One region of the Actinoplanes sp. NPDC051405 genome, then DNA from elsewhere that is predicted to be linked to it. Evidence: riboswitches for the same ligand, from Rfam matches in the RefSeq annotation. Region 1 holds a riboswitch; the other holds the start of a gene.
What was found. A riboswitch is a leader RNA that binds a small molecule or an ion and turns the genes downstream of it on or off. The one in region 1 is predicted to bind S-adenosylmethionine.
Positions count from the first base shown of each region.

Region 2: linked by a shared signal. The riboswitch ahead of ACZ6S4_RS07560 (aminotransferase class V-fold PLP-dependent enzyme) and the one ahead of thrC (threonine synthase) in region 1 are both predicted to bind S-adenosylmethionine.

Region 1 covers NZ_JBVJIR010000011.1:203,436-219,168, forward strand. The annotation lists gene groL (chaperonin GroEL) at 1-373, opposite strand, end outside; gene ACZ6S4_RS24305 (GNAT family N-acetyltransferase) at 715-1,233, shown strand; gene ACZ6S4_RS24310 (hypothetical protein) at 1,275-1,724, shown strand; gene ACZ6S4_RS24315 (GNAT family N-acetyltransferase) at 1,663-2,607, opposite strand; gene thrC (threonine synthase) at 2,847-4,127, opposite strand; SAM riboswitch class I at 4,139-4,278, opposite strand; gene ACZ6S4_RS24325 (DUF4956 domain-containing protein) at 4,481-5,062, shown strand; gene ACZ6S4_RS24330 (polyphosphate polymerase domain-containing protein) at 5,059-5,901, shown strand; gene ACZ6S4_RS24335 (carbohydrate-binding domain-containing protein) at 5,880-7,583, shown strand; gene ACZ6S4_RS24340 (ATP-binding cassette domain-containing protein) at 7,683-8,672, shown strand; gene ACZ6S4_RS24345 (ABC transporter permease subunit) at 8,669-9,676, shown strand; gene ACZ6S4_RS24350 (DUF3263 domain-containing protein) at 9,715-10,095, shown strand; gene ACZ6S4_RS24355 (AAA family ATPase) at 10,092-12,305, opposite strand; gene ACZ6S4_RS24360 (hypothetical protein) at 12,384-13,088, shown strand; gene ACZ6S4_RS24365 (alpha/beta fold hydrolase) at 13,136-15,733, shown strand, end outside.
Region 2 covers NZ_JBVJIR010000002.1:663,118-678,850, reverse strand. The annotation lists gene ACZ6S4_RS07585 (branched-chain amino acid ABC transporter substrate-binding protein) at 1-903, opposite strand, end outside; gene ACZ6S4_RS07580 (putative bifunctional diguanylate cyclase/phosphodiesterase) at 1,041-2,987, shown strand; gene ACZ6S4_RS07575 (MBL fold metallo-hydrolase) at 3,028-3,831, shown strand; gene ACZ6S4_RS07570 (catalase) at 3,864-5,990, opposite strand; gene ACZ6S4_RS07565 (alpha/beta fold hydrolase) at 6,079-6,879, opposite strand; gene ACZ6S4_RS07560 (aminotransferase class V-fold PLP-dependent enzyme) at 7,060-8,394, opposite strand; SAM riboswitch class IV at 8,430-8,546, opposite strand; gene ACZ6S4_RS07555 (methionine ABC transporter ATP-binding protein) at 8,699-9,688, shown strand; gene ACZ6S4_RS07550 (methionine ABC transporter permease) at 9,685-10,341, shown strand; gene ACZ6S4_RS07545 (MetQ/NlpA family ABC transporter substrate-binding protein) at 10,356-11,180, shown strand; partial or broken gene ACZ6S4_RS07540 (DMT family transporter) at 11,216-12,195, shown strand; gene ACZ6S4_RS07535 (GNAT family N-acetyltransferase) at 12,203-12,658, opposite strand; gene ACZ6S4_RS07530 (hypothetical protein) at 12,709-12,870, opposite strand; gene ACZ6S4_RS07525 (winged helix-turn-helix transcriptional regulator) at 12,911-13,312, opposite strand; gene ACZ6S4_RS07520 (NADP-dependent oxidoreductase) at 13,394-14,326, shown strand; gene ACZ6S4_RS07515 (redoxin domain-containing protein) at 14,382-15,014, shown strand; gene ACZ6S4_RS07510 (hypothetical protein) at 15,457-15,733, opposite strand, start outside.

The sequences.
Region 1 (15,733 bases):
AGGCGACAGCGGCCTCGATGCCCCGCTTGAGCGCCATCGGGTTCGCGCCGGCGGCCACGTTGCGAAGGCCCTCACGGACCAGCGCCTGGGCCAGCACGGTCGCCGTCGTCGTGCCGTCGCCGGCCACGTCGTCGGTCTTCTTGGCGACCTCCTTGACCAGCTCGGCGCCGATCTTCTCGAAGGTGCCCTCGAGCTCGATCTCCTTGGCGATCGACACACCATCGTTGGTGATGGTGGGAGCGCCCCACTTCTTCTCGAGCACGACGTTGCGGCCCTTGGGGCCGAGCGTCACCTTGACGGCGTCGGCGAGCTGGTTCATACCACTCTCGAGGCCGCGACGAGCTTCCTCGTCAAATGCGATGATCTTGGCCATACGGCTTTGTCCTCCTGGACATTCGCGGCGCCGGGCCGGTCCGGCCCGCTTTCCGCACGTTGAGAACCATGCGGACGTCACCACCTGGCGATGTGACGTCCTCAGGCCGAGCCGGATAGCCCGCGACGACCGGTCCCGTGCCCCGGCACCGATGGCGGTGCCGTAGCCGTGACCCCACCGTCCCGACCTGCTGGCACTCACATGGCGCGAGTGCCAATCACTTGTTTAGCACTCTGCTGGGGCGAGTGCAAGCAGAACGGACCGCCCGCACGGGTGCCCGCGGCGGTCGCATATCGGCGTCCGACTTGCCCCCACCTGGGCGACGAGGTAGGCAGAGCATCATGACCAGCACTGTCGCGTCCACCATGACCGTGCACCGGGTCACTCCCGCGGACGCGGGCCGGATGCGTGCGCTGCGGCTGGAGATGCTGGCCGACAGCCCGCTCGCCTTCCTGGAGACCCTGGCCCAGGCCGCGGCCCGGCCGCACGCCGACTACCGGCGCCGGATCGCCCAGGCGTCGACCGGCGGCCAGCTGGCCCAGTTCGTGGCCGACCCCGGGGGCCGGCTGATCGGCCACGCGGGCGGCACGGTGCTGCCGGAGGATCCGCGCGCGACGGTCGTCTTCGCGGTCTACATCACACCGGCCCAGCGCGGCCGGGGCGTGCTGCGCGAGCTGGTCGAGGCGGTGGCCGAGTGGTCGGTGGCGATGGGCCGCGGTGAGCTGATGCTCGAGGTCGTGGTCGGCAACGACCGGGCGGTACGGGCGTACGAGCGCCTGGGCTTCGAGGACACCGGCGTACGGGTGCCGCACCCGGTCGTCCCCGGTCTGCTGGAGTTGCAGATGCGCCGGCGGGCCTGATGGGCGCGCGGTGGCCTCTGGCCCGCACTGTGCTGACGGCTGTGAACGGCACCACGCTGGTCGGCCTGGGCATCGCCGCGCTGACGGGCACCAAGGTGCGCCGCGGCCCCGGCGGCATCCTGATCGCGGAGGGCTACTGCCGCAAGGCGCCCCCGGCGACCTGCTTCACCATCGGCTCGGTGATCATCACCCGGCGTACGGCCGAGTGGCTGCTGGACGAGAGCCGCGCCGCTCTGCTGGCCCACGAGAGCCGGCACGCCGGGCAGTACGCGGTGCTGGGCCCGCTGTTCTGGCCGGCGTACTGGCTGTCCTGCGGCTACTCGTGGGCGATGACCGGCACCTATGGCACGCGTAACGCCTTCGAGCGGCACGCGGGCCTGGAGCACGGCGGTTACCGGGTGGCCCCGCTGCGGCCGGGGTTGCGCCGGTTCAGACGGTCAGCTGCCACTGGGTCCAGCGATCCACCGGCCGGAAGCCCATCGCCCGGTTGATCCGGAGCATGTGCTCGTTCTCCTCGGCGTTGGAGGTGTCGATCGCCCGCAGGCCGGGGCGGGCCGTCCGCGCGTACCGCAGGTTGTGGTTCTTGATCGTCAGCCCGAGGCCGTGCCCGCGGTGGTCCGGGTCGACGATGGTGATGTTCTGCCAGGCGTGCCAGTCGGTGTCGTTCTCGCTCGCGATCATCGTCCAGGCGACGAGCCGCCCGCTCTCCTCGTGCACGGCGCCGGTGTGGAATGTCGTACGCCTCCGGATGCGCAGCGTCTCCTCGGCCGCACGGACCCGGGCGGCGTCCACCTTCTCGGACTCCACGGCCAGTTCACCGGTGGGCGCGTCCTCGTTGAGCCGGCTGTCCAGGTAGCCGATGTCGTCCAGCAGTTCCTCGGGCGCCTCGTCCGTCCATCGGACGAGCCGGTAGCCGGCCGCCGCGGGGCTGTCGTCGGGCAACGGGCCCGTGAGGTCCAGCCGGCTGCGGATCTCCACCAGAGCCGGGATCGCGCCCGCGGCTCGCGCGAAGGCGTCGGCGTCCACGGCCTCGCTGATCAGGTGCCGTCGGCCGAGCTCCGTCGTGCGCCGCGTGGCGAAGGAGAGCAGGGCCCGGCCGGTGCCCCGGCGGCGGTGGTCCGGGTGGACGAAGAGCTCGACGAGGACGTTGGCCAGGTTGTCGAGCTGCGGCAGGTACAGCTCGAGGTGGCCGGCCGGGGTCCCGTCGTAAACGGCGAGGTACTGCTCCGCCTCGTTGCCCGGCCACGGGTGCCGCAGCCGGGTGAGGTAGGTCTCGAAGGAGCTGAACGGGATGTCGGGGGCGTCCGCTTCGGCGGCGGCCCGGTCGATCACGTAGGCCGCCCGCTCGTCGGTGAGGGGAACTATCCGCAGCATCCCGACAGCCTGCGCCGCCGGCCCTCTGACCGCGACTGAGATTTGGTCGGGAGGACGCGCGCACAGCGCCTCCGGCACTGGGTCGTTGGGCCCCTAGGAGATTGTCGCCAAGCTCGAAAGTGGGGCCACGTACGGCGTCGCGTCCTCCCGCGTAGAGCATCCTGCCGAGCCGGCGATCCCCGCGCAAGTCCTCGCGGGTAGGAATTCTCGACGTTAGGCAGACTGCTGACTACTCTGTGTCACCCGAGCAGGCCGGCATCCCGGGCACCGCGGAGCGACGGCTTGATCCGGTGGGTGGGTCCGACCTGGCCCGCGACGGCGTCCAGGGTCTTGAGGCCCTCGCCGGTGTTGTAGACCACTGTCTCCTTGTCCGGGTCGAGCTTGCCGCTGGCCACCAGCTTCTTGAGCACGGCCACGGTCACGCCGCCGGCGGTCTCGGCGAACACGCCGGTGGTGCGGGCGAGCAGCTGGATGGCGTCGCGGATCTCGTCGTCGTCGGCGTAGTCCATCCAGCCTCCGGTGCGGGTCACGGCCTCGATGGCGTACGCGCCGGCGGCCGGGTCACCGATGTTCAGCGACTTGGCGATGCCGGTCGGCTTGACCGGGATGATCTGGTCGGTGCCGTTGTGCAGCGCGGTGGCGATCGGGTTGCAGCCGGCCGACTGGGCGCCGAAGACGGTCCAGCCGCCCTCGGGGGCCTCGACCAGGCCGATCTCGACCAGCTCGGTGAACGCCTTGTCGATCTTGGTGAGCAGCTCGCCGCTGGCCATCGGCACGACCACCTGGGCCGGGATCCGCCAGCCGAGCTGCTCGGCCACTTCGTAACCCAGAGTCTTCGAACCCTCGGCGTAGAACGGGCGCACGTTCACGTTGACGAAGGCGGTGTCCTCGAACTCGTCGGTCTCGACCAGCTCGCCGCAGAGCCGGTTGACGTCGTCGTAGGAGCCGTCGATGGCGACCAGGTCGCCGCCGTACACCGCGGTGGTGATGACCTTGCCCTGCTCCAGGTCGCCCGGGATGAACACGATCGAGGGCACCCCGGCCCGGGCGGCGTGCGCGGCCACGGAGTTGGCCAGGTTGCCGGTGGAGGCGCAGGCGAAGCGGGTGAAGCCCAGCTCGCGGGCGGCGGTGAGGGCCACCGAGACGACCCGGTCCTTGAAGGAGTGGGTCGGGTTGGCCGAGTCGTCCTTGACCCACAGCGGGGCCCGCAGGCCGACCTCGGCGGCCAGCGCGTCGGCGCTGACCAGCGGGGTCAGGCCGGGGTCGAGGGTGACGCGGGTGGCCGGGTCCTGGCCGGTGGGCAGCAGGGCGGCGTAGCGCCAGATGTTGTGCGGGCCGGCTTCGATCTGCTCGCGGGTGACCGCGGCCAGTGCGGCGGCGTCGTACGCGACCTCGAGGGGGCCGAAACACTCGTAACAGGCGTGCTGCGCGGCCAGCGGGAACTCGGCGCCGCAACCACGGCACACGAGGGCACGGGCGGGGCTGGTGGACTGGCGGGGGGCGTCGACGGTGGACGTCACAATGAGGCTCCTTCTCATCTTTCCCCCGGCGTCGGTGGACGCGCGTGGGGACGGAATTAGCACCTGCCACACGCTGGGCCTCGCCATCGAGACATGTGTGGTGGTTGCCGGGGCGTCATCGGGCCGTTCCCTCAGCCCCTCTGGATGAGGTATTCAGTTGTGTCCCACACCTTACGGCGTGGGCGGCCAAAGCGCTGCCAAGCATCCCGAGGTGTGAGCTTCAGCTCCCGGGTACGCCGCCCATTGATCGATGTTGGTCGATTGATTCACAGCAATCTCTGAGGTTGGAACGCGCACTCCGGCCCTACTGTTCATTGAAAGTTATGGATTTGTTGGCCGGATGGAGGACCTCTGTGCTGTACGGGATCGATCTCGTCGCGGTGTCCGTGCTCGTCTTCGGGCTCTACTTCCCCCGGCACCGCCGCCGTGACCTCGTCGTCGCGTACCTCGGCGTCAACGTCGGCGTGCTGGCCGTGGCCGGCTCGCTCAGCTCGGGCACCGTCGGGGCCGGTCTGGGTCTCGGGCTCTTCGGCGTGCTCTCGATCATCCGGCTGCGCTCCACCGAGCTGGACCAGCACGAGGTGGCCTACTACTTCTCCGCGCTGGCGCTGGGCATCATCGGCCCGCTGGGCGGCGGTGCGGTGTGGCTGGCGCCGGCCCTCATGGCGCTCATCCTCGTGGTGATGTTCCTGGGCGACCATCCCCGGCTGTTCCGCAGCTACCGGCGGCAGGTGCTGGTCCTCGACTCGGCGGTCACCGACGAGGTGGCCCTGGTGGCCCAGCTGGAACAGGTGCTCGGCGCCCGGGTGCACGCGGTCTCCGTCGAGCGGGTCGACCTGGTCAACGAGACCACGGTGGTCGAGGTCCGGTACTCGCGGCGGGCCCGCTCGGTGGCCGGCACCCGCGTGGCCGCGGCGGCCGGAGCCCGCCCGTGACCGCCGCACCGGCCGCGCCGCCGCGGCTGGAGGGCCTGGCCGGCCTCGGCCCGATCGGGCTGGCCGAGCTCACCGCGCAGGCCGAGCTGCAGGTCAGGCGGGACCGCAAGTACGTCCTGCCACTGGGCGAGCTGGCCACGCTGCTGCCCGCGCTGGGCCGCGACACCCGGATCCTGGACATCGACGGCATCCGGCTGTTCCGCTACGCCTCGGTCTATTTCGACACCGCGGACCTGGTCTGCTTCCGGCTCACCGCGCTGCGCCGGCGCCGCCGGTTCAAGCTCCGCACGCGGACCTACCTCGACTCCGGCACGTGCCTGCTGGAGGTCAAGACCGAGGGGGTACGCGGCGGCACGGTCAAGACCCGCCTGGCGTACGAGCGGCAGCACCACGATGACCTCGGACCCGGCCGCTGGTTCGTCGACGCCGTGCTGGAGGACCTGGACGTCAGCGGCCTGGTCTTCGCACCGGCGCTGGCCACCCACTATCTGCGCAGCACTCTGTATCTCCCGGCCTCGCAGAGCCGGGTGACCATCGACATCGACCTGTCCTGGACCAAGCCGGGCCGCAGCGCGCCGGACCTGAGCCTGCCGGGCATCGCCGTGGTCGAGACCAAGACCCGGGCGGCGGCCTCCGAGGTCGACCGCCTGCTGTGGGCCCGGGGTCACCGCCCGGCGTCCATCTCCAAGTACGCCACCGGCCTGGCCGCTCTGCGCCCCGAGCTGCCCTCCGCCCCGTGGCGCCGGCTGCTGCGCCGGCACTTCCACCCCGCTGCCCCGGCCGGCCCCGCGCCGGCCGCCGACCGAAGGACCGAGACATGCACCGTTCCCCCGTCCTGACCGCCGCGCTCGCCGGCGCCCTGGCCCTCGTACCGGGCACCGCCGCCCGGGCCGCCGACCCGGTCGTGCTCGCCGCGGGCCCTGCCGCGGCGCAGGCGCTGGCCGCCAACGCCCCCGACCACGACGACCCGGCCGACCACGTCTGGAGCGAGTCGGCCGTCGCCGCGGTGGCCCTGACCGGCTCCGGCGCCACGTCCACCAGCAGCGGCGTCTCGATCAGCGGCAGCACTGTCACGGTCACCGCCGCCGGCACCTACCGCTTCACCGGTTCGCTCACGAACGGGCAGATCGTGGTCAACAGCACCGGCGCCGGCCTGGTGCGGCTGATCCTCAACGGCGTCACCGTGGCCAACTCGGGCACCGCGCCGCTGTCGGTGGTCGCCGCCGACGAGGTCATGGTGGTGCTGGCCGACGGGACCACCAACCGGCTCACCGACCCGGCGACGTACACGACCGCGGTGAATCCGAGCGCCGCCCTGTCCAGCGCGGCCGATCTGACCATCACCGGCGCCGGGGCGCTGATCGTCACCGGTAACGCCGCCGACGGCATCGCCAGCGACGACGGCCTGGTCATCGACTCGGGCGCGATCACCGTCACGGCCAAGGACGACGGCGTCCGGGGTCAGGACTACGTCGTGCACACCGGCGGCACCCTGGGGGTCACGGCGAGTGGCGACGCGATCAAGTCCGACGAGACGACCGACGCCACCGAGGGGTACGTCCACCTGGCCGGCGGCGCCCGTACCCTCACCGCACCCGCCGGTGACGGCGTCAGCGCGACCACCGACGTCATCGTCGCGGGCGGCAGCCTGACCGCGACGACCGGCGGCGGCAGCACCACGGCCCCGGGCACGGCCTCGACCAAGGCCGTCAAGGCCGACGTCAGCGTGGTCGTCAGCGACGGCCAGCTCAACCTGAACGCGTCCGACGACGGGATCAACTCCAACAACCTGATCACCGTCGACGGCGGCACGCTGACCGTGGCCAGCGGCGACGACGCGGTGCACGCCGACACCGCCCTGACCGTCTCCGCCGGCAGCGTGACCGTGACCAGGTCGTACGAGGGTCTGGAGGCCATGCAGACCACGCTCGCCGGCGGCACCGTGACCGTGACCGCGACCGACGACGCGGTGAACGCCGCCGAGGAGGGCGTGAACGAGATGCAGGTCGCGCCCAACGCCTTCATCAAGGTCACCGGCGGCACGGTGACGGTCAGCGGCGGCACGGACGGTCTCGACTCCAACGGCATCCTGGCCATCTCCGGCGGCACGGTGATCGCCAACGGCTCGCCCACCCGCGGCGGCGGCGAGGGTGGCCTGGACTCCAACGGCGCGCTGACCATGACCGGCGGCTCCATCCTGGCCACCGGCCTGACCGCGTCGACCAGCGCACTGCCGTCCGGTGGTCAGGCGTGGGTGGCGTACTCGTTCAGCGCCAACCAGCCGGCGGGCACGATCGTGCACCTGGCCACCGCGTCCGGCACCCAACTGGCCTCGTTCCGCAGCACCCGGGTGCTCAAGGGGGTGCTCTTCGACCTGAGCTCGCTGACCCGCGGCACGTCGTACCGGATCTACACGGGCGGCTCGGTCTCCGGCACCGACGCGGGCGGCGGCCTCTATCTGGGCGGCACGCTCTCCGGCACCCAGATCGCCTCGGTGACGGCCGGCAGCGGCCGCGCCTGAGCTCTCTCCGGATCGGCCGTGACCCCGCCCCTGGGCCCCCGGGCGGGGTCACGGCCCGTTTCTCAGGGAACGGTGGCGGAGAGTGAATAGGGTGACGGCGTGAATGCTGTCCTCGAGATACAGGGCCTGCGCAAGACCTATCGCAGCCGCAAGGGGGTGCGCAGGGCGCTGGACGGCTTCGACATGGTCGTCGAGGCCGGTCAGGTGCACGGCTTCCTGGGGCCCAACGGCTCCGGCAAGACCACCACGCTGCGTACGCTGCTCGGCCTGATCCGGCCCAACGGCGGCCGGATGGCCCTGCTCGGCCGGGAGGTGCCACAGGCCCTGCCCGAGGTCGCCGGCCTGGTCGGCGCCATCGTGGAGAGCCCGCAGTTCTTCGGCAACTTCTCCGCCCGCGACACCCTGTCCCTGCTCGCCGACGCCGGCGGCGTCGAGCGGATGCGGGTCCACGAGGTGCTGGAGCTGGTCGGGCTGCGCGACCGGGCCACCGACCGGGTCAAGACCTACTCGCTGGGCATGAAACAGCGCCTCGCGGTCGCGTCCGCCCTGCTCAAGAACCCGCAACTGCTGATCCTGGACGAGCCGGCCAACGGCCTGGACCCGGGCGGCATCCGGGAGATGCGCACGCTGATGCGCAACCTGGCCGAGTCGGGGATGACCGTGGTGCTGTCCAGCCACATCCTCGGCGAGATCCAGCTCATCTGCGACTCCGTCACGATCATCTCGGCCGGGCGCCGGGTGGCGGCCGGTGGCGTCGCCGACGTGCTGGCCCAGCACGCCACCTCCTCGGTACGGGTCCGCGTCGAGTCGATCGCCGACCTGACCGGCGCGGCCGGGGCGCTGCGTGAGATCGGCGCCCAGGTCGTCGTCGAGCCGGACCACCTGATGGTCAGCGGCATCGCGCAGCCCGGGGCCATCACCCGGACGCTGGCCGCCCGCGGCGTCTACGTCAGCGAGCTGGCCCCGGTCGCGGTCGACCTGGAGAGCGTCTTCCTGGAGCTCACCGGCACCGCGCCGGTCGAGGGCGAGCATCGCCAGGTCGACGAGTCCGCGGCCACCCCGGCAGTCAACGGCGGGTGGGGACAGTGAGCCTCTACACGGCGGAGACCCGCCGGCTGACCAAGCGCCGCTTCACCCGGTTCTTCGTGCTCGGCACGCTGCTGGTGCTGGCCGCCATCGTGGCCGGGATGTTCTTCACCAACCACAAGGCGTCGCCCGAGCGGCTCGCCGCCGCGCAGGCCGAGGCCGACAGCCAGTACCAGTCGGCCGTGCAACAGGCGGCCAAGGAGACGACGGACTGCCAAGCGGCCCAGGGCACGCCGGCGGCGCAGAACTATCCGCCCTGCGACCAGATCTACCAGCCGGTCCGGGAGGACTTCCGCGCCGAGTGGTACATGGACCCGACGTTCAACTTCCGCGAGCAGTTCGGTTTCCTGGTGACCGCGCTCGCCGCGCTGCTGGCGGTGACGGCGTTCGTCATCGGCGCGACCTATGTGGGCGCCGAGTGGAGCAGCGGCGGCATGATGAACCTGCTGCTGTGGCGGCCGCGCCGGCTCCAGGTGCTGGGCACCAAACTCGGCGCGCTGCTGGTGAGCCTGGCCGCGTTCACGGTGGTGGTGTCCGCGGTGTGGACCGGGCTGTTCGTGCTGACCGCACAGCTGCGCGGCACGCTGGCCGGGATGACCTCGGGCGCCTGGCAGTCCATCCTGCTCATGGAGCTGCGCGGGCTGGTGCTGGTGCTGGCGGCGGGTGCGGTGGGCTTCGGTCTCGCGTCGCTGGGCCGGCACACGGCGATGGCGCTGGGCGCGGCGATCGGGGCGATCATCGTCTTCCAGTTCGGCCTCGGCACCGTGCTGACGCTGGCCAAGGTGCCGTTCGTGGAGGCGTACCTGGTGCCGGTGTGGACCCAGGCCTGGATGGACAAGTCGGCCGTGGCCACCGACTGGGACTCGTGCGACTACTCCAGCACCTCCGGGTGCGAGCCGGCCACGGTCACCATCACCTGGCCGATGGCCGGCGGGGTGCTGGCGGCGGTGGTGCTCCTCGTTGTGGGGGCAGCCATGTGGACCATGCGTAGTCGGGACATTACTTAAGGTAGCTTCGGCTGCATCGGCACTCACGGACGGCAGGGATCGCCGGCTGCCACTATGCTGACGATCCCCTTCGTACATCTGTGCGTGCTCTCCCACCGCCCAGGAGCGCCATGCAGCCCGACGCCTCTCTCAACCAGCAGCACGTCCCCGCGCCCCGCGAGGAGACCCCGGCCGAACCGGCCGAAGCGCCCGCCCTCACCGAGCGCGAGGTGCAGATCCTCGCGTTCGAGAGCAAGTGGTGGAAGCATGCCGGCGCCAAGGAGCAGGCCATCCGCGACGCCTTCGGCCTTTCCTCGACGCGCTACTACCAGCTGCTCAACGGCCTGCTGGACAACCCGGCGGCGCTGGCCCACGACCCGGTCCTGATCGGCCGGTTGCGCCGGCTGCGCTCGACCCGGGCCCGCACCCGCCGCCGTTAGCCCGGAGCGTGCGTGGAGGCGTAGGCCTCCAGCCACGCGACCTGCACCGGATCCAGCGAGGCCCGCACCCGCTTGCGAGCGGTCGCCACGTGCTCGGCGGTGACCGTCGAGGCGTCCAGCGACTCCCGCATCGCCGACAGCGCCGCCTCACGGATCAGCGCGGCACAGTCCGCGGCGGAGAAGCCCTCCAGCTCGGCGCCCAGCTCGTCCAGGTCGACAGCGCTGTCCAACGGCACGGACTTGGCCGAGGCCCGCAGGATGGCCGCCCGCGCCTCGCCGTCCGGCGGCGGCACGAAGACCAGCCGTTCCAGCCGGCCCGGCCGCAGCAGCGCCGGGTCGATCAGGTCGGGCCGGTTGGTCGCGCCGATCACCACCACGTTGCGCAGCGACTCCACCCCGTCCAGCTCGGTCAGCAGCGCGGCCACGACCCGGTCGGTCGTGCCGCCGTCGGTGGACTGGCCGCGGGTCGGCGCCAGCGCGTCCACCTCGTCCAGGAAGACCAGGGTCGGCGCGGCCTCCCGGGCCCGGCGGAAGAGCTCCCGGACCGCGCGCTCGCTCTCGCCGACCCACTTGTTGAGCAGCTCGGCGCCCTTGACCGACAGCACGTTGGCCTTGCCGGTGCCGGCGATCGCCTTGACCAGGTACGTCTTGCCGCAGCCGGGCGGGCCGTACAGCAGGACACCGCGCGGCGGCTGCACCCCGAGCCGGGCGAACGTGTCGGGATAGGTCAGCGGCCACAGCACCGACTCGGTCAGGGTCTGCTTCACCTCGGCCATGTCACCGACGTCGTCCAGCGTGACCTGGGCGACCTCCAGCGTCGACTCGGCCATCGAGGTCGGCCGGACCACGTCCAGCGCGCCCTCGAAGTCGGTCATGGTCACGGTGGGAGATTCGGCCTCCTTCTGACGCAGCGCGGCGCGTACCCCGGCCTCGCGGGCCAGCGCACCCAGGTCGGCCGCGACGAAGCCGGGGGTACGCCCGGCGATGTCGTCCAGCCGCACGTCCTCGGCCAGCGGCATGCCCCGGGTCAGCACCCGCAGCTGCTCGCGCCGCATCGCCGCGTCCGGCAACGGCACCGCCAGCTGCACGGCCAGCAGATCCGGCGCCCGCAGCCCGGGGTCCACCGCCTCCGGACGGCTCGTCGTGCACACCACCGCGCCCCCGGAACGCAGCAGCTCACCCAGCACCTGCCGGAACACCGTGGCCAGCGGGCCCGGCTCGTCGCGCGGCGCGAGCGCCTCGACGTCGGCGATCAGCAACACCGTCGGACCGCCCGCTCGGGCGTCCCGGGCCAGCTCGCGCAGCCGGGCCGCGGCGGAGTCGTTGGTCAGCGCCGCCAGCTCCGGACCCCAGACCGCCAGCACGGTCGCGCCGACGGTCGCGGCGACCGCGTGCACCAGCGCCGACTTGCCCGAACCGGCCGGACCCGTCACCAGCACACCGAGCGACACCGTGGTGCCCAGCCGGCCGAGCACCTCGCCGTGGTGGAAGCCGAGATCGAGCAGCTCGATCAGCTCCTGGGCCTGGGTGCGCAGCCCGGGCAGGTCGTCCAGGCTGGGCGGGGGCGTCTCCGGATCGGTGGAGGCGGGCTGCCGGGTCGCTGCCGATGTCGGTGCGGGCTGGTCCCGTACGGTGGAAAACTCCCCGTCCTGCCAGCCCACCACCGTGTCCATCGTGACCAGCACGGCATCGGCGTCCTCGACCGCGACCACCGTGAGCAGCGTGCTGGTCCAGGCGTAGCCGACCCGGTTGGCCAGGCTGCGCCGAGCGGCCTCGACCAACGACCGGTTGCCCGCGTCCAGCAGCACGTCCTGCGGCAGCAGCGAGACGTTGTCGCCCGCGGTGACCACCTTGCCCAGCAGGGCCAGGCGCAGCATCTCCGGCGACACCACCGCGACGATCTCGGCCGGGCCGGTCAACGTGACCCGCCGCGCCTGGACGACCGGCACGGGCGTCACGGTCACCTGGCCGCCGTCGCGCAGTCCCAGGTTGCCGATGATCAGATCGTCGGCGTAGAGCAGGGCCCGGCTCGCTGTCGGCTCGGCCCGCGCGGCGAGACCCGCGGTGGTCCGCCGGCCGGCCAGGCGCAGCGGATCGCCCGGATTGATGGCGAGCGCGGCCATCACCTCGGGGTGCAGGCGGACGATGCCGCGCCGCGCGTCGAGGGCCGCCGTCCGCTGGGTCACGGTCAGCGTGAGGTCGTCTGGCACCGGGGAGGCCTCCGTTTGGACGAGGGGACTAGGTTGACACGCTAGCCGCCGTACGCCGCCCGGGGAGGCACCACCGCGATGAGGCTTCGTCACGCCACTTTGGCCGTTGTCACGCTGACCCTGCTGGGGGTCGCCGGCTGCGGTGACGACTCCGACGACAAGGCGCCCGCCGCACAGGCACCGGGCGCCTCCGCGGGACCGTCCGCCGACGGCGGGCTGGGTGGTCCGGGCGCCTCGGCCGCACCGGGTTCCTCGGCCGCTCCGGGCACGCCACCCACCGAGGGCACGTCCCCCGCGAAGCCGCCGAAGAAAGGCGGTGGGGCCGCGCAGGGTCCGGCCGGCAAGCCCGCGGTCTCCCCCGACGTGCTGACCGCCGCCGGGATCGGCCCGTACCAGGTCGGCGTCCAGCAGGGCGAGCTGAAGTCGGCCGACCTGGTGGGCAAGGTCACCAAGACCAAGGACACCTGTACGACGGCCAAGGGCCTCAGCGAGTACCACACACCGGCCCTGGCGTTCGCCGGCGGCAAGCTCCAGCGTCTCACCGTGACCAGCCCGAAGGTGGCCACTCCGAAGGGCGCCAAGGTCGGCACCGGCTACGCGAACCTCAAGGGCATGTACCCCGGCGGCAAGCAGCTCGACGACTGGGTCGGCGCCAGCGCCTGGTACGCGGTCGACGGCGGCAACGCCCTGCTGTTCCGGATCAAGGACGACAAGGTGACCGCGATCGACGCCGGCGCGGGTCCGGCCGTGCAGTTCTTCTACACCGACAAGCAGGGCTGCTAGGCACGTTCACAGCTCCCGCTCAGCGGCCCGCGGCTAGCGTGGGCCGCATGTCTGCCCTCACGACTCGGCTCCGCCGTGCCCTGCCCCGAGTGACACGGCGGCGGGTGGTGGCCGGATCGGTGGCCCTCGTCCTGATCGCCGCCCTCATCGGCTGGGCCGCGCTGCCCGAGCGCCACTCCTGGACGGCGGTGGACCAGCGGCTGACCGTGCTCTCCGGACCGTCCGGCACCGAGCCGATCGACCTGGACACCCGGCTCTACCTGCCGTCCGGAGACGACGACGTGCCGGCGGTGCTGCTCGGCCACGGTTTCGGCGGCAGCAAGGAGTCCGTCAGCGACGACGCCGAGTCCCTGGCCGACCGCGGGTACGCCGTCCTGACCTGGACCGCCCGCGGCTTCGGGCGCAGCGGCGGCGAGATCCACCTGGACAGCCCGGACTACGAGGTCAAGGACGCGCAGCGGCTGCTGGACTGGCTCGCCGCCCAGCCGCGGGTGCGGACGGACGCCGCCGGGGACCCCCGGGTCGGCGTGGTCGGCGGCTCGTACGGCGGCGCGCTGGCCCTGCTGCTCGCCGCCCAGGACCCCCGGGTCGACGCGATCGTGCCGCTGATCACCTGGAACGACCTCGGCAAGGCGTTCTTCCCGCAGTCCGCGACCGGGGTCACCGCCCCCGGCGTCTTCAAGAAGAACTGGGCCGGCCTCTTCTTCGGCAGCGGCTCGGGACCCCTGGGCGCCGGCGGCGGCTCGCCCCTGGCCGGTGGCGCCGGGGAAGTTCCGCCGGCCCCGGTGGCGAACCCCGCCTGCGGCCGCTTCGCCGCGGACGTCTGCGCGGCGTACCTGAAGATGGCCACCACCGGCATCCCGGACGCCGCGACGACCGCGCTGCTCCAGCGCTCCAGCCCGGCCCCGGTGCTCAACAAGATCAAGGCGCCCACGCTGCTCATCCAGGGCGCGGTGGACACGCTGTTCCCGCTCTCGGAGGCCGACGCCAACGCCAAGGGCATCGCGGCGACGGGCACCCCGGTCCGGGTGGCCTGGTTCACCGGCGGCCACGACGGCGGCTCCGGCCCGCAGACCGACCAGGACCGCACCAAGTTCCTCACCGCGCAGTGGCTCGACCACTACGTGAAGAAGGACGGCGCCACCCCGGCGAACAGCTTCACCTACTCCCGGGTGGCCGGCTTCAGCGCGCTGGACCGGGGGCTGGTCACCAACGGGTACTCCGATCCGACGTACCCCGGCCTGACCGGCACCGGCCGCACCGAGGTCACCGTCAGCGGCGACGCCCAGCAGATCGCCAACCCGCCGAACGGCAACCCGGGCGCACTGTCCTCCCTGCCCGGCGTGGGCGGCCAGCTCAGCTCCCTGCTCGGCAGCGTCGCCGGTGACCTCGCCGGCCAGCACGCCGAGTTCGACTCGGCGCCGGTCACAGACGCGATCGAAGTGGTCGGCGCGCCGACTGTGCGGCTGCGGGCGGCCTCCCCGACCGGCTCGGCGACGCTGTTCGTCAAGCTCTACGACGTCGACCCGAACGGCACCGCCACCCTCAGCGGCGGCCTGATCGCCCCGGTCCGGCTCACCGGGCTGCCCACCGACGTGACCGCGGCCCAGCCGGTCACCGTGACGCTGCCCGCGATCGTGCGCCGGATCGACGCCGGGCACACCGTCCGGGTCACCGTGGCGACCTCCGACCAGGCGTTCCTGACGCCGCCGGACCCAACGACCTACACCGTCGCGGTCGAGCCGGCGGTCAGCCTGCCCACGGCGGTGGGCACGCCGATCGCCAACCCCCAGGTCGTCTGGCGGTACGTGCTGCTGGGCGTGCTCGCGGTCATCATCGCCGGGCTCGTCGTGGTCCTGGTCGTGCGCCGCCGCCGGCTGCGCCGCCACGAGGCCCCGACGGTCGACGAGTACGCCGAGACGCCGCTGGTCGTGCGGGGCCTGCGCAAGGCGTACGGGGACGGTTTCGTCGCCGTCGAACGGGTCGACTTCACCGTCGAGCGTGGCCAGGTCGTCGGCCTGCTCGGTCCCAACGGCGCGGGCAAGACCACCACGCTGCGGGTGCTGATGGGCCTGACCATGCCGACCGAGGGCGACGCCCTGGTCTTCGGGCACCGGCTCGAGCCCGGCTCACCGGTGCTGTCCCGGGTCGGCGCGCTGGTCGAAGGCCCCGGCTTCCTGCCGCACCTGACCGGGCTGGAGAACCTGCACGCGTACTGGCAGGCGACCGGCCGGCCGGCGGCGGACGCCCGCTTCGACGAGGCGCTGGAGATCGCCGGGCTCGGCGACTCGGTGCACCGCAAGACGAAGAACTACAGCCACGGCATGCGGCAGCGGCTGGCCATCGCCCAGGCCATGCTGGGCCTGCCCGAGCTGCTGGTGCTGGACGAGCCCACCGACGGCCTCGACCCGCCGCAGATCGCCGAGATGCGCCGGGTCCTGAAGCGCTACGCGACCGACGGCCGGGCGGTGCTGGTCTCCAGCCACCTGCTCGCCGAGGTGGAGCAGACCTGTACGCACGCGGTGGTGGTGAACAAGGGCCGGATCGTCGCGGCGGGACCGGTCGACGACATCGTCGGCGAGAGCCCGTCGGTGCAGCTGGAGGTGTCCGACGTACCGGCCGCCGAGCAGGTACTGGCCGGGATG
Region 2 (15,733 bases), on a different contig from region 1:
CTTCGACCATTCGGCCAGCTCCGGCAGGAACTCCGGGAAGATCAGTGCGGTGCCGTACACGTCGCGGGACTGCGCGGGGGTGAGGTTTTCGAGCAGCGGGCCGTCGGTCGCGCCGTCGCCGACGACGATCTTGCCGGTGAAACCGTTGCCGCGCAGGTCCTTGATGAGCTGGCTGGCCTCGGCGTAGTAGCCGGTGTAGTAGACGATGTCGGCCTTACCGGCCCGCACCGAGCCGGCGATCCGGGAGTAGCTCGGCGCGCCCTGGCTCAGCTCGAACTGGCCGGTCACGATCAGGTCGCCGGTGCGTTTCGCCGCCGTGGCCGTGGACTCCGCCAGGGTGACCGGGAAGCTGGTGCCGTCGTGCACGACCGCGACCCGGCGCCCGCCGAGGCGCTTCATCCAGCTGACCGCGAAGTCGGCCTCGGCGGTGACGGTGCCGCAGATCAGGAAGACGTTGTCGTACTTCGGCGCGAGCAGGTCGGTGGAGTTGGACTGGGCCACGACCATCGGCACGCCGGCCGACCGGAAGATCTTCAGGGTGGGCACGGTCGCGCTGCTGCAGTAGCCGCCGACCGAGGCGACGATGTCCTTGCCGACCAGCGTCCGGGCGGCGGTCACGGCGGTGCCGGGATCGCAGGCATCGTCCTCGACGGCCAGCTCGACCTGCCGGCCCAGGATCCCACCGGCCGCGTTGGCCTCACTGATGGCCAGCCGGGCCCCGTTCACCATGGCTTCGCCGGACGGGCTGCTGCGCCCGGTGAGCGGCACCAGGGTGCCCAGCCGGATCGTTCCCGACGACGGCGCGGGCGCACCCGCGGTCTCGGCCGCGGGCCCGCCGCAGCCGGCCAGTCCGGCCAGTACGACAGCCACGGCGACGCTGGACAGCACTCTGCGGCTGCGCATGGGACCACACCCCGTCCTTCGACTCATGGGTCTCATCGGTCCCCGGCCCGGTCACCTGAGCCCATTCGCCTTCACCCCCGCCGCCGGCTGCCGAATAGAGCGCCGTGATCAGCCGCATCCGGGGACGCAGTGTCGCGATGACGGCTGCCCTGGCTGGGGTGCTGCTGGCGCTGGCCGGCTACGTCATCCAGGGCACGGTGCACACCACCCGGGCCACCGAGCAGCAGAGCCACGCGCTGGTCGTCGACTCGCTGTTCTTCGAGGCGCGGATCGCGATCGCCATGCAGGAGGTGAACCTGCGGCACTACCAGGTCGAGCCGTCCGTGGCCGTCCAGCAGCGCTTCGACCAGGTCGCGCTGACGGCGAACGACACGCTGGCGCAGATCATCGCCGGGGACACCGGCCAGGCCCGGGTCGACGCACTGCGGTTGCGGGACGAACAACTGGCGTACCAGGCTCTGGCCGAGCAGCTGATCGCGCTCATCGCCGACAGCGACCCCGCGCACGTCCAGCTGGACCGCCTCGAGGTGACGCCGGCCTTCTACACGTTGCAGGACGACGTGGACGAGGTGTCGCGGGCGTACCACGACGCCGCCCAGTCGCAGGTGTCCGCCTTGCGCCGGACCCAGGTACGGCTGCTGGTCGGCACCTCGGTCGGTTTCGCGGTGGGGCTGACCCTGGTCGGCATGATCCTGCGGCTGGTGCTGAGCTACCAGCGGCGGCTGGTCGAACAGGCCGCGGCGAGCCGGCACCTGGCCCTGCACGACCCGCTCACCGGCCTGCCCAACCGCACCCTGTTCGGTCAGCGCCTGCAGACGGCCCTGGCCGGGGTGACCGCCGCCGCCGATCATCAGGTCGCCCTCATGGTCATCGACCTGAACGGGTTCAAGGCCGTCAACGACACCCTCGGCCACCACGCCGGTGACCTGGTGCTGCTCGAATCCGGGCGGCGGCTGGCCGCCGGGGTCGGTGCCGACGGCGTGGTGGCCCGGCTCGGCGGCGACGAGTTCGCCGTCCTGCTGCCCCGCGTGGCCGGCGCCGCCGAGGCCGCCGAGCTGGCCGAGCGGCTGGTCGGCGCGCTGCGCCGCGACTTCGTCCTGGCCGAGGGCCCGGCCGCGATCAGCGGCAGCCTCGGCATCGCGCTCGGCCCGCTGCACGGCGCCGGCGACGAGCTGTTCCGGCACGCCGACGCGGCGATGTACCGGGCCAAGGGAAACGGCGGCGGGGTCGCCGTCTATGACGCCGCCGAGGACGCTGAGATCCCGGACCGGATGCAGCTCTTCGCGGACCTGCGGGCCCTGCTCGACAGCGGCGACCCGGACGGTCAGCTGCGGCTCTACTACCAGCCCCAGGTACGCCTCAGCGACGGCGTCGTGACCTCGGTCGAGGCGCTCGTCCGGTGGCAGCACCCCGAGCGGGGTCTGCTGCTGCCGGCCACGTTCCTGCCCGTTGCGGAGAGCCGGGGCCTGGAGATCCGGCTGACCGACCACCTGCTGGGGCTGGCGGTCCGGCAGGCCGCGTGCTGGCTGGCCGAGGGGCACACGTACCAGGTGGCGGTGAACGTGTCGCCCGGCTGCCTGATCGACGCCGGTTTTGTCGCCCGGGTGCTGAGCACGGTCGCCGGCGCCGGCCTGCCGCCGCGGCAACTGTGCCTGGAACTGACCGAGACCAGCATCATGGCCGATCCGGACCGGGCGGTCCGCGCGCTGCACGAGGTCCGCGAGCACGGCATCACCGTGTCGGTCGACGATTTCGGCACCGGCTTCAGCTCGCTGGCCCAGCTGCGCCGGGTGCCGGCCGACGAGCTCAAGATCGACCGTACGTTCGTCCGCGACCTGACCCCCGGCACGCCCGACGCCGTCATGGTCCGCAGCGCGATCGACCTCGGGCACAACCTCGGTCTGTCCATGGTGGCCGAGGGCGTGGAGGACGTGTCCACGCTGCTGCGGCTGCGCGAGATGGCCTGCGAGTACGCCCAGGGCTACGCGCTGAGCCACCCGGTGCCCGCCGACCGGCTCCCGCAGGCCTGCCACGACGCCGAGGACGTCGTGCGCCACGCGATCGGTGCCGCACTGACCGCCTGATCCGGGGTGTGGACGGCCGTCGCCGGGGTATGCGCGCCCCATGGATCAGGACGGCCTGCGCGCGAGCATGACCTTCATCGGCAACGCGACGACCGTGTTGCGGCTCGGGGACTTCACCCTGCTGACCGACCCCAACTTCGTGTCGGCGGGCAGCCGGGTGCACCTGGGTTACGGCATGTGGACCCGGCGTCTGCTCGACCCGGCCTGCTCGATCGCGGAGCTGCCGCCGCTCGACGCCGTGCTGCTGTCGCACTTCCACGGCGATCACTGGGACCGGGTGGCCACGGCCGAGGTGGCGAAGGCGACGCCGATCGTCACCACCCTCCAGGCCCAGCGCAAGCTGCGGCGCCGCAAGTTCTCCGACGTCCTGGGCCTGCCGACGTGGGAGAGCCATGAGCTCTCGCGGGGACGGCAGCGGCTACGGGTGACCTCGGTCCCCGGCCGGCACGGTCCCGGCCTGATGGACCGCCTGCTGCCGGACGTCATGGGCTCGGTGGTGGAGCTGGAGGAGGACGGCCGGTGCCGGCTGCGCCTCTACATCACCGGCGACACGCTGTACCGGCCGTTCCTGGAGGAGGTGCCGCGGCGCTGCGGGGAGATCGACGCCATGATCATCCACCTCGGCGGCACGAAGATCATGGGCATGCTGCTCACCATGGACGACAAGCAGGGCGTGGCGACGACCGAGGTGATCCGGCCGCTGCTCACCATCCCGATCCACAACGACGACTACGTGGTGCAGAAGCTGCCGCTGAGCGCGTTCCTGCGGCGGGCCGGCGAGCACGGTCTCACCGGGATCCAGCCGATCACCCGCGGGAACAGCCTGGAGCTGCCGCTGCGCTGAGCCGGTGGCCCGGCGCAGCGGCAGCCCGCCGGCTACGCGGTCGGTGCGGCCGCGGCCATGACCTGCGGGGTACGCTCCCAGACGCGGTGCAGGCCGAGAGCGACGACAAGCTGCTTGCGGTACGCGGCCGTCATGCCGTCGGCGAGCAGGATGCCCGGCGCCTCCACGTCGATGCCCGCGGTGCGCAACGCCTGCACGCCGTCACCCCACGCGCCGATTGCCTTGGCGTGGCGGAAAGCCTCCTGCAGCAGCACGGTGAGCTTCACGTCCGCGAGGTCGCCGGCGCCACCCGCGATCAGGATCGCGTCGTACTCGATCGACCGCGTGGTCAGCAGCGTGCGCTCGATGATCTCCTTGCGCAGGCCCTTGATCAGCTCGCCGCCGTGCGACGCGATGACCCGGACGAAGGCGCCCTGCGCCGTCAGCGCGTCCCGCAGCTTGCCGATCCCGGCGAGGTCGGCCTTCGGACCGGCGACCACGCCGACGACGCGGCCGGCGATCGGGCCCGGCACCCCGGTGACCTGCGACAGGGCGGCGGAGACCCGGACCTCCGCGACCGGCGTGCCGGCCGGGGCGGGCAGTCCCAGCCCAGCGGCGACCTGGGCGCACAGACCGGCGTCCACGTTCGCCAGCACGCCGAGCATGCGCTCGCGGATCGCCTGCTCGTAGCACTTGCCGAGCTCGAAGGTGAAGGCCTCGGCGAGGTGGATGCGCTCGACCTCGCTCAGGCTGGCGTAGAACATCGCCGGCTGGCTGAAGTGGTCGTCGAAGGAGACCGGGTTGGCCCGTACCTTCTCACCCTCGACCAGCCGCGGCACGTGCACGAAGCCGCCCTCCGGCTCGGTCGCCGGGGCCGGGCCCTCGGCCCCGGCCAGGCTGTTGGGCAGGTACGGCGCGATGCCGCGGTGCACGGCGGTCTGGTGCATCCCGTCGCGCAGGTTGTCGTTGACCGGCGCGTGCGGCCGGTTGATCGGCAGCTGCGGGAAGTTCGGCCCGCCGAGCCGGGTGAGCTGGGTGTCGAGGTACGAGAACAGCCGCGCCTGCATCAGCGGGTCGTTGGTGACCTCGATGCCGGGCACCAGATGGCCGGTGTGGAAGGCGACCTGCTCGACCTCGGCGTGGTAGTTGTCCGGGTTGCGGTTCAGCGTGAGCAGCCCGATCGGCTGCACCGGGGCCAGCTCCTCCGGCACGATCTTGGTCGGGTCGAGCAGGTCGATCCCCTCGAACGTCTCCTCGGCGCTGTCCGGCATCACCTGGATGCCGAGCTCGTAGGAGAGAAAGGCGCCGGCGTCGATGGCGTCGGCCATGTCCCGGCGGTGGAAGTCCGGGTCGACCCCGGCGGCGAGCTGCGCCTCCTCCCAGACCAGCGAGTGCACGCCGGCGACCGGCTTCCAGTGGAACTTCACCAGGTGGGTGCCGCCGTCCGCGTCGACCAGGCGGAAGGTGTGCACCCCGAAGCCCTCCATGGTGCGGTACGAGCGCGGGATGCCGCGATCGGACATGTTCCAGAAGACGTGGTGGGTGGCCTCGGTGTGCAGCGAGACGAAGTCCCAGAACGTGTCGTGCGCCGACTGGGCCTGCGGGATCTCCCGGTCCGGGTGCGGCTTGGCGGCGTGGATGATGTCCGGGAACTTGATGCCGTCCTGGATGAAGAACACCGGGATGTTGTTGCCGACCAGGTCGACGTTGCCCTGATCGGTGTAGAACTTGACGGCGAAGCCGCGGGTGTCGCGCACGGTGTCGGCGGACCCGCGCGACCCGAGCACGGTCGAGAACCGGACGAAGACCGGCGTCTCCTTGCCGGCCTCGGCCAGAAAACCCGCCTTGGTGACCGACGCCGCGCTGCCGTACGCCCGGAAGACGCCGTGCGCGGCGGCCCCGCGCGCGTGCACGACCCGCTCGGGAATCCGCTCGTGGTCGAAGTGGGTGATCTTCTCCCGCAGGTGGAAGTCCTCCAGCAGCGAGGGCCCGCGGGGTCCCGCCTTCAGCGAATGATCGGTGTCGCTGAGCCGCAGACCCTGCGCCGTCGTGAGGAACTCCCCGGTCTGCAGCCCCTGTTCCGGCGCCAGCGCACCGGTCAGCGGGGTGGTCGCCGCCGGCTCCATGGCGGCCGGGCTCGGCACGGTGGGCTCTGACCTGCGGGGGCGCTTCACTGCCATCTACTGTCCTCGTCTCGAGACCGGGCACCGGGAGTCCGGGGCCTTGTCCCCGTTGCCCGATTTTGATCATCCGAAACGCGCTATTGATCTATTTTCGGGCCGCGCTGCGCTCCACGAACGCCATCGCCTGCCTCGCCACGACGGTTCCGGCGGTCGTGATGGCGTTGTGCGCGGCGGCCGGGACGACCTCGGTCGCGGCGTACGGCGTCAGCTGGGCGGCCTGCCGCAACCAGCGCGGCGGCGCGATGGGATCGTGCTCGCCGCGCAGGAACAGCACCGGGGCCTGGACCAGCGGCAGCCGGTGGTCGATGCGATGACGCACGGACAGCCGCAGCGTGGTCAGGATCCGGCGGGGTCGTGCGTCCCGGACGTCGGCCGCGATGATCCGGGCCTGCCGCGCGTCCTCCCACAACAGATCGGCCAGCCAGCGGCGCGCCTGGCCGGTGGCGGTGGGCGCGGCCGGATCCACCGTCGGGCCGACCAGCACCAGCGCGGAGACCAGATCGGGCCGCCGCACGGCCAGCTCGACGGCGATCTGGCAGCCGAACGAGTTGGCGAGCACCCGCGCGCCGGTGATGCCCTCGGTGTCCATCCAGGCGGCGATGACCGCCGTGTGCTGCTCGACGTCGAAGACCTGCCGGGGCTTGCCGGACAGGCCGAAGCCCGGCAGGTCGGGCACGTGCACCGGGCCGCCGGTCAGCGCGGCGGCGGTCGGCATCAGGTAGCGGTGGGAGACGGCCAGGCCGTGCAGCAGCACCCACGGCCGGCCGGTGGCGGCGGCCCGGGAGCGTACGTGCAGCCGCAGGCCGGCCACCGCGGTCCAGTGGCTGACGAATCCCTGGGCGGTGCGCGGTGCGGCCCGGGTCAGCTGGCGCTGGCCGGGGCTCATCCGTGCGATGTGTCGTATCACCAGCCGTTGTTACCCCCGGACACCCCAGCGAACCTCAGGGTGGCCCGATCGGCGGAAGCGCCGCGGGTGGACGGCCCGGCGAGGGAGCGATCAGGCAGGTGGGCCGGTCGGGTGGGCGGTCGAGCGGTGCGGGCGGCAGGGCGGTCCGGCCGGCCGGGGTCAGCTGGGGCGGGCTGTCAGGTCGGCCAGGGCGGCGACCAGCCGGTCGACGTCGTCGTCGGTCGTGCCGAGCCCGAAGCTCGCCCGCAGCAGCCCCGGCGTCGCGCTGCCGCAGCCACCCGTGCCCGTGTCCCCGGTCAGCCGGCGCGTCAGCGGGTGGGCGCAGAACAGCCCGGCCCGCACCCCGATGCCGTACTCGCGGGCCAGCCGGTCGGCGATCACCGCGGGGTCGTGGCGGGGCAGGGCGAGCGACACGATGCCGACCCGGGGCTGTCGATCACCGAACACGCTCACCGGCCGTACCCCCGGGACCCTGGCCAGTCCCTCTTGGAGCCGGCCCAGCAGCTCCTGCTCGCGCTCGTGCAGCGCGGCGCGGTCGGTGCGCAGCAGCGCCGCGCAGACCGCGGCCAGCGACACCGCGCCGAGCAGGTTGGGGGTGCCCGCCTCGTGCCGGGCGGCCCCGCGGGCCCACGTCACGTCCCCGGCGGCGGCGCCGACCGCGGTGCTGGCCCCGCCGCCGCTGAGGTACGGCTCGGCGGCGTCGAGCCAGTCGGCCCGCCCGGCCAAAACGCCGGCGCCGAACGGGGCGTAGAGCTTGTGCCCGGACAGGGCGAGATAGTCCGCGCCCAGGGCGGCCAGGTCGACGGGGGAGTGCGGCGCGAGCTGCGCGGCGTCCACGACGATCCGGGCGCCGTACCGGTGGGCCACGTCGGCCAGCCGCCGCACCGGCCAGATCTCGCCGGTCACATTGCTCGCGCCGGTGACCGCGACCAGGACCGGCCCGCCCAACCCCGGCCCGTCCGGCTCGGTCCCGCTCAGCCGGGGCCCGCTCAGCCGGGGCTCGTCCAGCCCCGGTCCGTCCAGCCCGCGCACGCCACGCAGGGCTCGCTCGACGGCCGCGACGGCTTCGTCCGGGCTCGCGGGCGTGGGCAGTCGCAGCGGGCGGCGCCACGGCAGCAGGTTCGCGTGGTGCTCACCGTCGAAGACGATCGTGGTGGCCTCGGGCGGCAGGGCGCGGGCGAGCAGGTTCAGCGCGTCGGTGGTGTTGCGGGTGAAGATCACCGTGTCGCCGGCCCGGGTGCCGATGAACTCGCCGACGAGGTCGCGGGCTCGCTCGTACTCCAGGGTCGAGGTCTGGGAGCGGATGCCGGTGCCGCGGTGCACGCTGCCGTACCAGGGGAGCAGGCTCTGCACGGCGTCCGCGGCGGCGCGCACGCAGGGGGCGGTCGCGGCGTAGTCCAGGTGGGCGAACGGGACCGTCGTGCCATCGGGCAGGTCGACGGTCAGGTCCGCGCCGACGACGTCGAGGTCGGTGTGCTGCAGGACGAGGGACATGGTGCTGCCTCCGGGAGGTCGGGGACCCCGCCCGGGGCCCGCGCTTGCCCGCGTCGGTGTCGACGCCGGCCCGGTCCTCACCCGGAGCACCCCATCGCGAACACAAGGGTTGCCGGCCAGCAAGCCGGGGCTTCGCGCTGGCACTCATGACCTGAAAGCACCGTAGCAGAGCCCTCGGGGTCAGGCCTGCCAGGCGGTGACGGTCGTTACAAACTCCGGCCCGGGCATCGACCCGCGGCGGCGGTCCGAGCTATCTTTCGGCCTCGCAATACCCATCGGCTTTATAGGATTCGACGGTGCATCCGTGATTCAGATCCAAGGTCTGCGCAAGACCTACCACTCCCGCCGGCGCCCTGCCGTCGTCGCGGTCGACGGCGTTGATCTCAGCGTCGCCCGGGGCCAGATCTTCGGCGTGCTGGGGCAGAGCGGCGCGGGCAAGAGCACCCTGCTGCGCTGCGTCAACCTGCTGGAACGCCCGGACGCGGGGACCGTGGTGGTGGACGGCGTCGAGCTGACCGCCCTCAAGCGCGGACCGCTGCGCGCGGCCCGGCAGCGGGTGGGCATGGTGCATCAGCACTTCGCGCTGCTGGCTTCCCGTACGGCGGCCGGCAACGTCGCCTTCCCGCTGGAGGTGACCGGCGTGCCGCGGGCCGAGCGGGCGCGGCGGGTGGCCGAGCTGCTCGAGCTGGTCGGGCTGAGCGAGCGCGCGAACGCGTACCCGGCGCAGCTGTCCGGCGGGCAGAAGCAGCGGGTCGGCATCGCCCGGGCGCTCGCGGCCGGTCCGCAGGTGCTGCTCTCCGACGAGGCCACCTCCGCGCTGGACCCGGAGACGACCCGGTCCATCCTGGATCTGCTGCACGAGCTCAACCAGCGGCTGGGACTCACCATCCTGCTGATCACCCACGAGATGGACGTGGTCAAGCGGATCTGCCACGCCGCCGCGGTGATGCGTGACGGCCGGTTCATCGAGTCCGGTCCGGTCGCCGACCTGCTGCGCCAACCTGGTTCGGAGCTGGCGCAGGGGCTCTTCCCGTTGCCGCCGGCCGAGCCGCGGCCGGGGGAGACGCTCGTCGACGTCACGGTCAGCGGCGCGGCGGCCGACGAGCCGATCGTGGCCGAGCTCGCCCGCCGGTTCCACAGCGACGTGCGGATCGTGCACGGCGCCGTGGAGACCCTGGCCGCGACCCGGGCCGGGCGGTTGCGCCTCGCCCTGCCCGGCAGCGCCGACGACAACGCCGCCGCGCTGCGCCACCTTCGCGAGCGCGGTGCCCTGGTGACGGAGGCCGGGCGATGACCTTCGCGGAGCTTTCCGAGCTGCTCTGGACCGGCGTACGGGAAACAGCCTGGATGGTCGGCTTCTCCGCCCTGCTCACCGCCGTCGGCGGGCTGCTGGCGGGCATCCTGCTGGTGCTGACCGACCGCGGCGGGCTGCTCGCCGCCCGGCCGGTCAACGCGTTGCTCGGCCTGGTCGTCAACATCGGCCGGTCGCTGCCGTTCATCATCCTGCTGGTCGCGGTCATCCCGTTCACCCGTGCGGTGGTCGGCACGACCATCGGCACCACCGCCGCCGTCGTGCCGCTGACCATCGGCGCCATCCCGTTCTACGCCCGGATCGTGGAGACCGCGATCCGTGAGGTGCCCGGTGACGTCGTGGCCGCCGCCGTGGCGATGGGTGCGTCCCGCCGCCAGATCGTCGGCAAGGTCCTGCTCCGCGAGGCCCGCCCCGGCCTGGTCGCCGGGCTGACCATCACCGTCGTCGCCCTGGTCGGCTACTCCGCCATGGCCGGCGTGGTCGGCGGCGGCGGCCTGGGTGACCTCGCCGTCCGCTACGGCTACCAGCGCTTCGAGACCGACGTGATGATCGCCACGGTGGTCGTGCTCGTCGTGCTCGTCCAGGCCGTCCAAACGCTGGGCGACGTCGTCGTCCGGCGCCTCTCCCACCGATAGAAGGGCACCACCTCATGCACCGCCGCTTGCTCGCCACCCTGCTCACCGCGACCGGTCTCGTCCTGGGCCTGGCCGCGTGCGGCGGGTCCGACGACGCCGCCGGGTCCGCCGGCGACGACACCCTCAAGGTCGGGGTCAGCCCGGTTCCGCACGCCGAGATCCTCACCTACGTCAAGGACAACCTGGCCGCGGCCGAGGGCCTCAAGCTCGACATCGTCGAGTTCAACGACTACATCCAGCCCAACGTCGCGCTGCGGGAGAAGCAGATCGACGCCAACTACTTCCAGCACGTGCCGTACCTCGAGGAGGAGGTCGCGGCCAAGGGCTACAAGTTCACCGCGCTCAAGCCGGTGCACATCGAGCCGCTGGGCGTCTACTCCAAGAAGGTCAAGTCGCTGGCCGAGGTGCCCGCCGGCGGGGTCGTGGCCATCCCGAACGACCCGTCGAACTCGGGCCGGGCGCTCAACCTGCTCGCCCGGAACGGCCTGATCACGCTCAAGCCCGGCGTCGGGGTCAAGGCGACCGAGCGGGACATCGCCACCAACCCGAAGAACCTCGAGTTCTCCTCGCTCGAGGCGGCCCAGCTGCCGCGCAGCCTGGAGGACACCGCGCTCTCGGTGATCAACGGCAACTACGCGATCGAGACCGGGCTCAAGCCGGCGCAGGACGCGCTCGCCCTGGAGGACGGCAAGGACAACCCGTACGCGAACCTGGCCGTCGTGCGCACCGGCGACGAGAGCGACGCGCGGGTGGTCAAGCTGGAGAAGCTGCTGCACTCGCCCGAGGTCCGCAAGTTCATCGCTGACAAGTACCAGGGTTCGGTGCTGGCGGCCTTCTGAGCGAAGTGTCGTACCCGTACGGCAGAGTGTCAGGGGTGCGTAGCCCTACCGCCCCTGACACTGCCCACCCCCGCGACTGGCTGCCGAGCTACCTGGCGCTCGCCGCGATCTGGGGCACCAGCTTCCTGTTCATCAAGGTCGGCGTCCGTGAGCTGCATCCGCTGGGGCTCACCTTCGCCCGGGTCACCGCGGGCACGGCGGTCCTGCTGATCGTGCTCGCGGTGACCCGCGACCGGCTGCCCCGCGACGCCCGGCTGTGGGGCCATCTCGCGGTCGTGGCCGCGCTGGGCGTCTCGGTGCCCTTCACCCTCTTCGGGTACGGCGAGCAGCGCGTCTCCTCGGTGCTCGCGGGCATCTGGAACGCGGCCACCCCGCTGGTCGCGTTGCCGCTGGCGGTGCTCGTCTTCCGCACCGAGGCCCTGACTCCCCGCCGGGTGGCCGGCATCGCGACCGGCTTCCTCGGCGTGCTGGTGGTGCTGGGCGTCTGGCGCGACCTCGGCGGCTCGCAGCTCACCGGGCAGCTCATGTGCTTCGGCGCCGCGATGTGCTACGCCGTCGCGATCCCGTACCAGAAGAAGTTCATCGCCGGCCGGGCCGGCTCCGGGGTGTCGATCGCCGGCGGGCAGCTGCTGATGGCCCTGGCCAGCTCGCCGTGCTGGCGCCGCTGCTGGCCGGCGCACCGCCCGCCCCGGCGCAGCTCTCCCTGCAGGTGGTGCTGTGCGTGCTGGCGCTGGGCGCACTCGGCACCGGGCTGGCGTTCGTGCTCAACATGCGGGTGATCCGGGTGGCCGGCGCGAGCACGTCGGCGTCGGTGACCTACCTGATGCCGGTGGTGGCGACGGTGGTCGGCGTGCTGATCCTGGGCGAGCACCTGATCTGGAACCAGCCGCTGGGCGCGCTGATCGTGCTGGCGGGCGTGGCGATCTCCCAGGGGGTGTTGTCCCGCCGCCGCGGTGCCCGGCCGCCGGACGACCCGGTGGCGGCGAGTCCCGGCCCGGCGGCGGCTGCCCCCTGACCGTGCCTCAGGCCTGCCCGAGGATGGCGGCGCGGGTGGGGCGCCGGTCGAGTTCCATGAAGCGGTCGGCGCCCTCCAGCCCGGCGAAGCCGGCCCGCCGGTAGACCTCGTGGGCGTCCTTGGTGGCGAGCATGAGGCGGAGGACACCCCGGGCGGTGAGGTCCTCGACGATGCTGTCGACCAGCCACCCGCCGAGCCCCCGGCCGCGGTGCCCGGCGGCGACGAAGACGTCGCAGATCCACGCGAAGGTCGCCCCGTCGGTGACGATCCGGGCGAAGGCCACCTGCTCGTCGCCGTGGAAGACCGAGTACGGCAGCGAACCCTCGATCGACCGCGCCACCACGTCATAGTCCCGCCCGGCAGCCCAGTACGACTCGTCGCACAACCACCGGTGCACCCGCCCGACGTCGACGCGCGTGGCGTCGGTGGTCAGCACGTAGTCGCCCCGCCGGCGATCCCCCATGAGTCCTCCTCCGTTGCCCGCCCCAGGATGCCAGAGGCGTCCGGCGAGGCTCAGCCGACCTCGCGCACCTTGCCGGCCTCGACCTCGTGGACGAAGCCGCGCACCGGGTCCTTCACCGGGATGAACGGGGCGGCCTCGATCCGCCGCAGCGACTGCCGCACGATGATCTCCCGGGTGCCGAGCAGGCCGTACGGGTTGAGCCGCGCCTCCATGCAGGCGACGACGGCGACGTGCTTGGCGGGCGGATACGGGTCAGCTCGGGCGGTGGTCGTAGGCGGCGCGGGCGCGGTGCACCTCGGCGATGTGGGTCTCGGCCCAGCTCTTGATGGCCCGCTGCAACGGCAGCAGCTCGTGGCCGAGGGCGGTCAGCTCGTACGACACCTGCACCGGGACCGCCGCGGTGACGGTGCGGGTCACCAGGCCGTCGCGTTCCAGCTTGCGCAGCGTCTGGGTGAGCATCTTCTGGCTGGCCCCGGCGACCTCGCGGGACAGTTCGGCGTACCGCAGCGGCCCGTCCGCCAGCGCGGCCACCACCAAGGTCAGCCATTTGTCGCTCAGCGTGCCCAGCAGGTCGTGGCCGGGGCACTCGGCGAGGTTGGCGTTGTAGGCGCGGTGCGCCGCGTCCCGGCGCTCTGCGGCGGACCTCGTGACCATCGCGGCGGGCTCCTCCCGGTACGGTACGCACTCCCGGGTGCGTCCTTACCGCCCGACGATATCGCCCCTAGCGTCGCCACCATGAGAGCCGTGATCGTGCGCCGCTTCGGCGGTCCCGAAGTCCTGGAAGTGGCCGACCTCCCCGAACCCCGCCCCGGCCCGGGCCAGGTCCGGATCCGCGTCGCCGCGGCGGCCGTGAACCGCATCGACCTGTCCACCCGCAGCGGCGCGATGACGCAGGCGGGCCTGCTGCCGCCGGCTGACGAGGTCAACCTGGGCTGGGACGTCGCGGGCGTGATCGACGAGGTCGGTCCGGGGGTACGCCGCCGCGCCCCGGGCGACACCGTCACCGGCCTGCGTGACGTCCTGTCGGCCGGCGGCGCGCAGGCCGAGTGGGTGGTGCTGGACGAGTCCGCGACCGCCCCGGCGCCCCGCTCGGTGAGCCTGCCGGAGGCGGCCACCCTGCCGCTGATCGGCCTCACCGCCGACCGCGCGCTGTCCCTGACGGGCCTGCGAGCGGGCCAGACCCTGCTGGTCACCGGTGCGGCAGGCGGGGTCGGCGGCCTGCTGCTGCAACTCGCCGCCATCCGCGGGATCCGCACTGTCGCGGTGGCGGCCGGGGCCGACGAGAAAACGGTACGGGAACACGGCGCCGACGAGTTCGTGCCCCGCACGGACCGGCTGGGCGCGGCAGTCCGCGACGTGGTCCCGGGCGGCGTGGACGCGGTCGTCGACGCCGCCGTGGCGGGTGTCACAGCCCACGAGGCGCTGCGCGGCGGAGGGGTGTTCGTGGCCCTCGTCGCCCCGTTCGCCCCGCCACCGCTGCGCGCCACCCGCGTCGTCGTCCAGGAGGTCTGGGCCGACGGCGGCCGCCTGACGGAACTCGCGGCGCTGGTCGACGCGGGTCTGCTGACGCTGCGCGTGGCGGACACCATCCCACTGGCCGGCGTGGCCCGGGCCCACGAGCGGCTGGCCGCCGGTGGCCTGCGCGGACGGTTGGTGCTCGTGCCCTGACAACCGTTCATCAAGGCTTCACAATGCCTACCTATTGCATGGATATGGTGGCGCCATGACGAGATCCGTACACCTGAGCGCCGGCGGCCCGGACGCCGCCCGCCGCCGGGCCGAGGAGGCGGCAGTCCGGCGCCAGTTCGAGAAGGACGCGGTCTGGAGCCGGATGATCGCCCCCGGCGGCCGGGTCCCGGACCTGCCTTTGATCGAGGTCGACCTGGGCCCGATCCACCTGCGCCGGCTGCTGGCCACCGGGCCGCTGGTCCTGGTCTTCATCCGGTACGCGGGCTCGGCGGCCTGCGAGGAAACCCTGGTGGCATACCAGCGGACTCTGGCCCCGGCCTGCACGGACCTGGGCGCGCACCTGGTGGCGGTGAGCCCGCAGCGGGCCGAGCTGCTGGCCCCGGTCAAACACCGCAACGACCTGAGCTACCTGGTGGCGGCCGACCCCCGGCACACGCTGATCGACGCGTTCGGCCTCGGCTACCAGGCGCCGGAGGCCACCGAACTGCTGGGCACGCGGCGGTCGGTTTTGCCGTACCCGAGCGTGGTGGTCGCGGACCGCACGGGAACGGTGCGCTACGCGGACGTGCACCCGTTCACGGCGGCGCGCACCCCGGCGGCGCCGATCATCGCGACACTGCGCCAGCAGATCGCCTCGATCCCGGTGGCGCCGCGCGGCCGGCCGTAAGTCGTTCGAGGGGTTCTGGTTCGCTGCCGGCACCGGCCGCCATGCTCCGAAACTGCCGATCATCCATGAATCGACGTCAACGGTTACTCGGGCGACCGCTGATCCGCGTCCGGAAGAGACCGCAGGCTCGGGCCTTGGCTACGGCCGGTCGGTGACGCGCCGCTGCGCTCCTCCATCATGGGGGACCGGACGCTGCAATCGGGACGCGAGCTGGGCGATGAGGAGATCATCACCTTCGCGCGATGCCACTTCCCGTTCGGCGCTCTGGTGGTCACTCCCAGCCGGATCATCATCCTGTTGCACGCAGATGCGCAACGGGCACCCGGCATACCGGCCAAAGTGTCGGCACCGGCAGGGAACGGGGCATCCGTGCAGCCCGCACGATGATCGCCGCGCACGAAACCTACTCGTTGCGAGCTCGCTGAGCGATGCCCGAACACGTTCAGTTGTCGGAAGCGGCTTCGTAGCTGTAACCATCGGTGGGCGCGAGTGCCAGGAGTCGATCGAGGACTGGTTCGGTGTTGGTGCCCCACATCTTCGACAGCACCCACGTCTTTTCCCCGTCGTGCAGGGGCGCCTCGATGAACCAACGCCCGATTCGCTTGTGGGAGCCGGGATGGGCAGTCGTGAAGGCGGCTGCGAGCTGTTCACCGGTGAGGGTTCCGTCCACGGAAACGAACCGGGATCGAGGGATAGCAGTCGCCAGCGTCGGCGCGGTG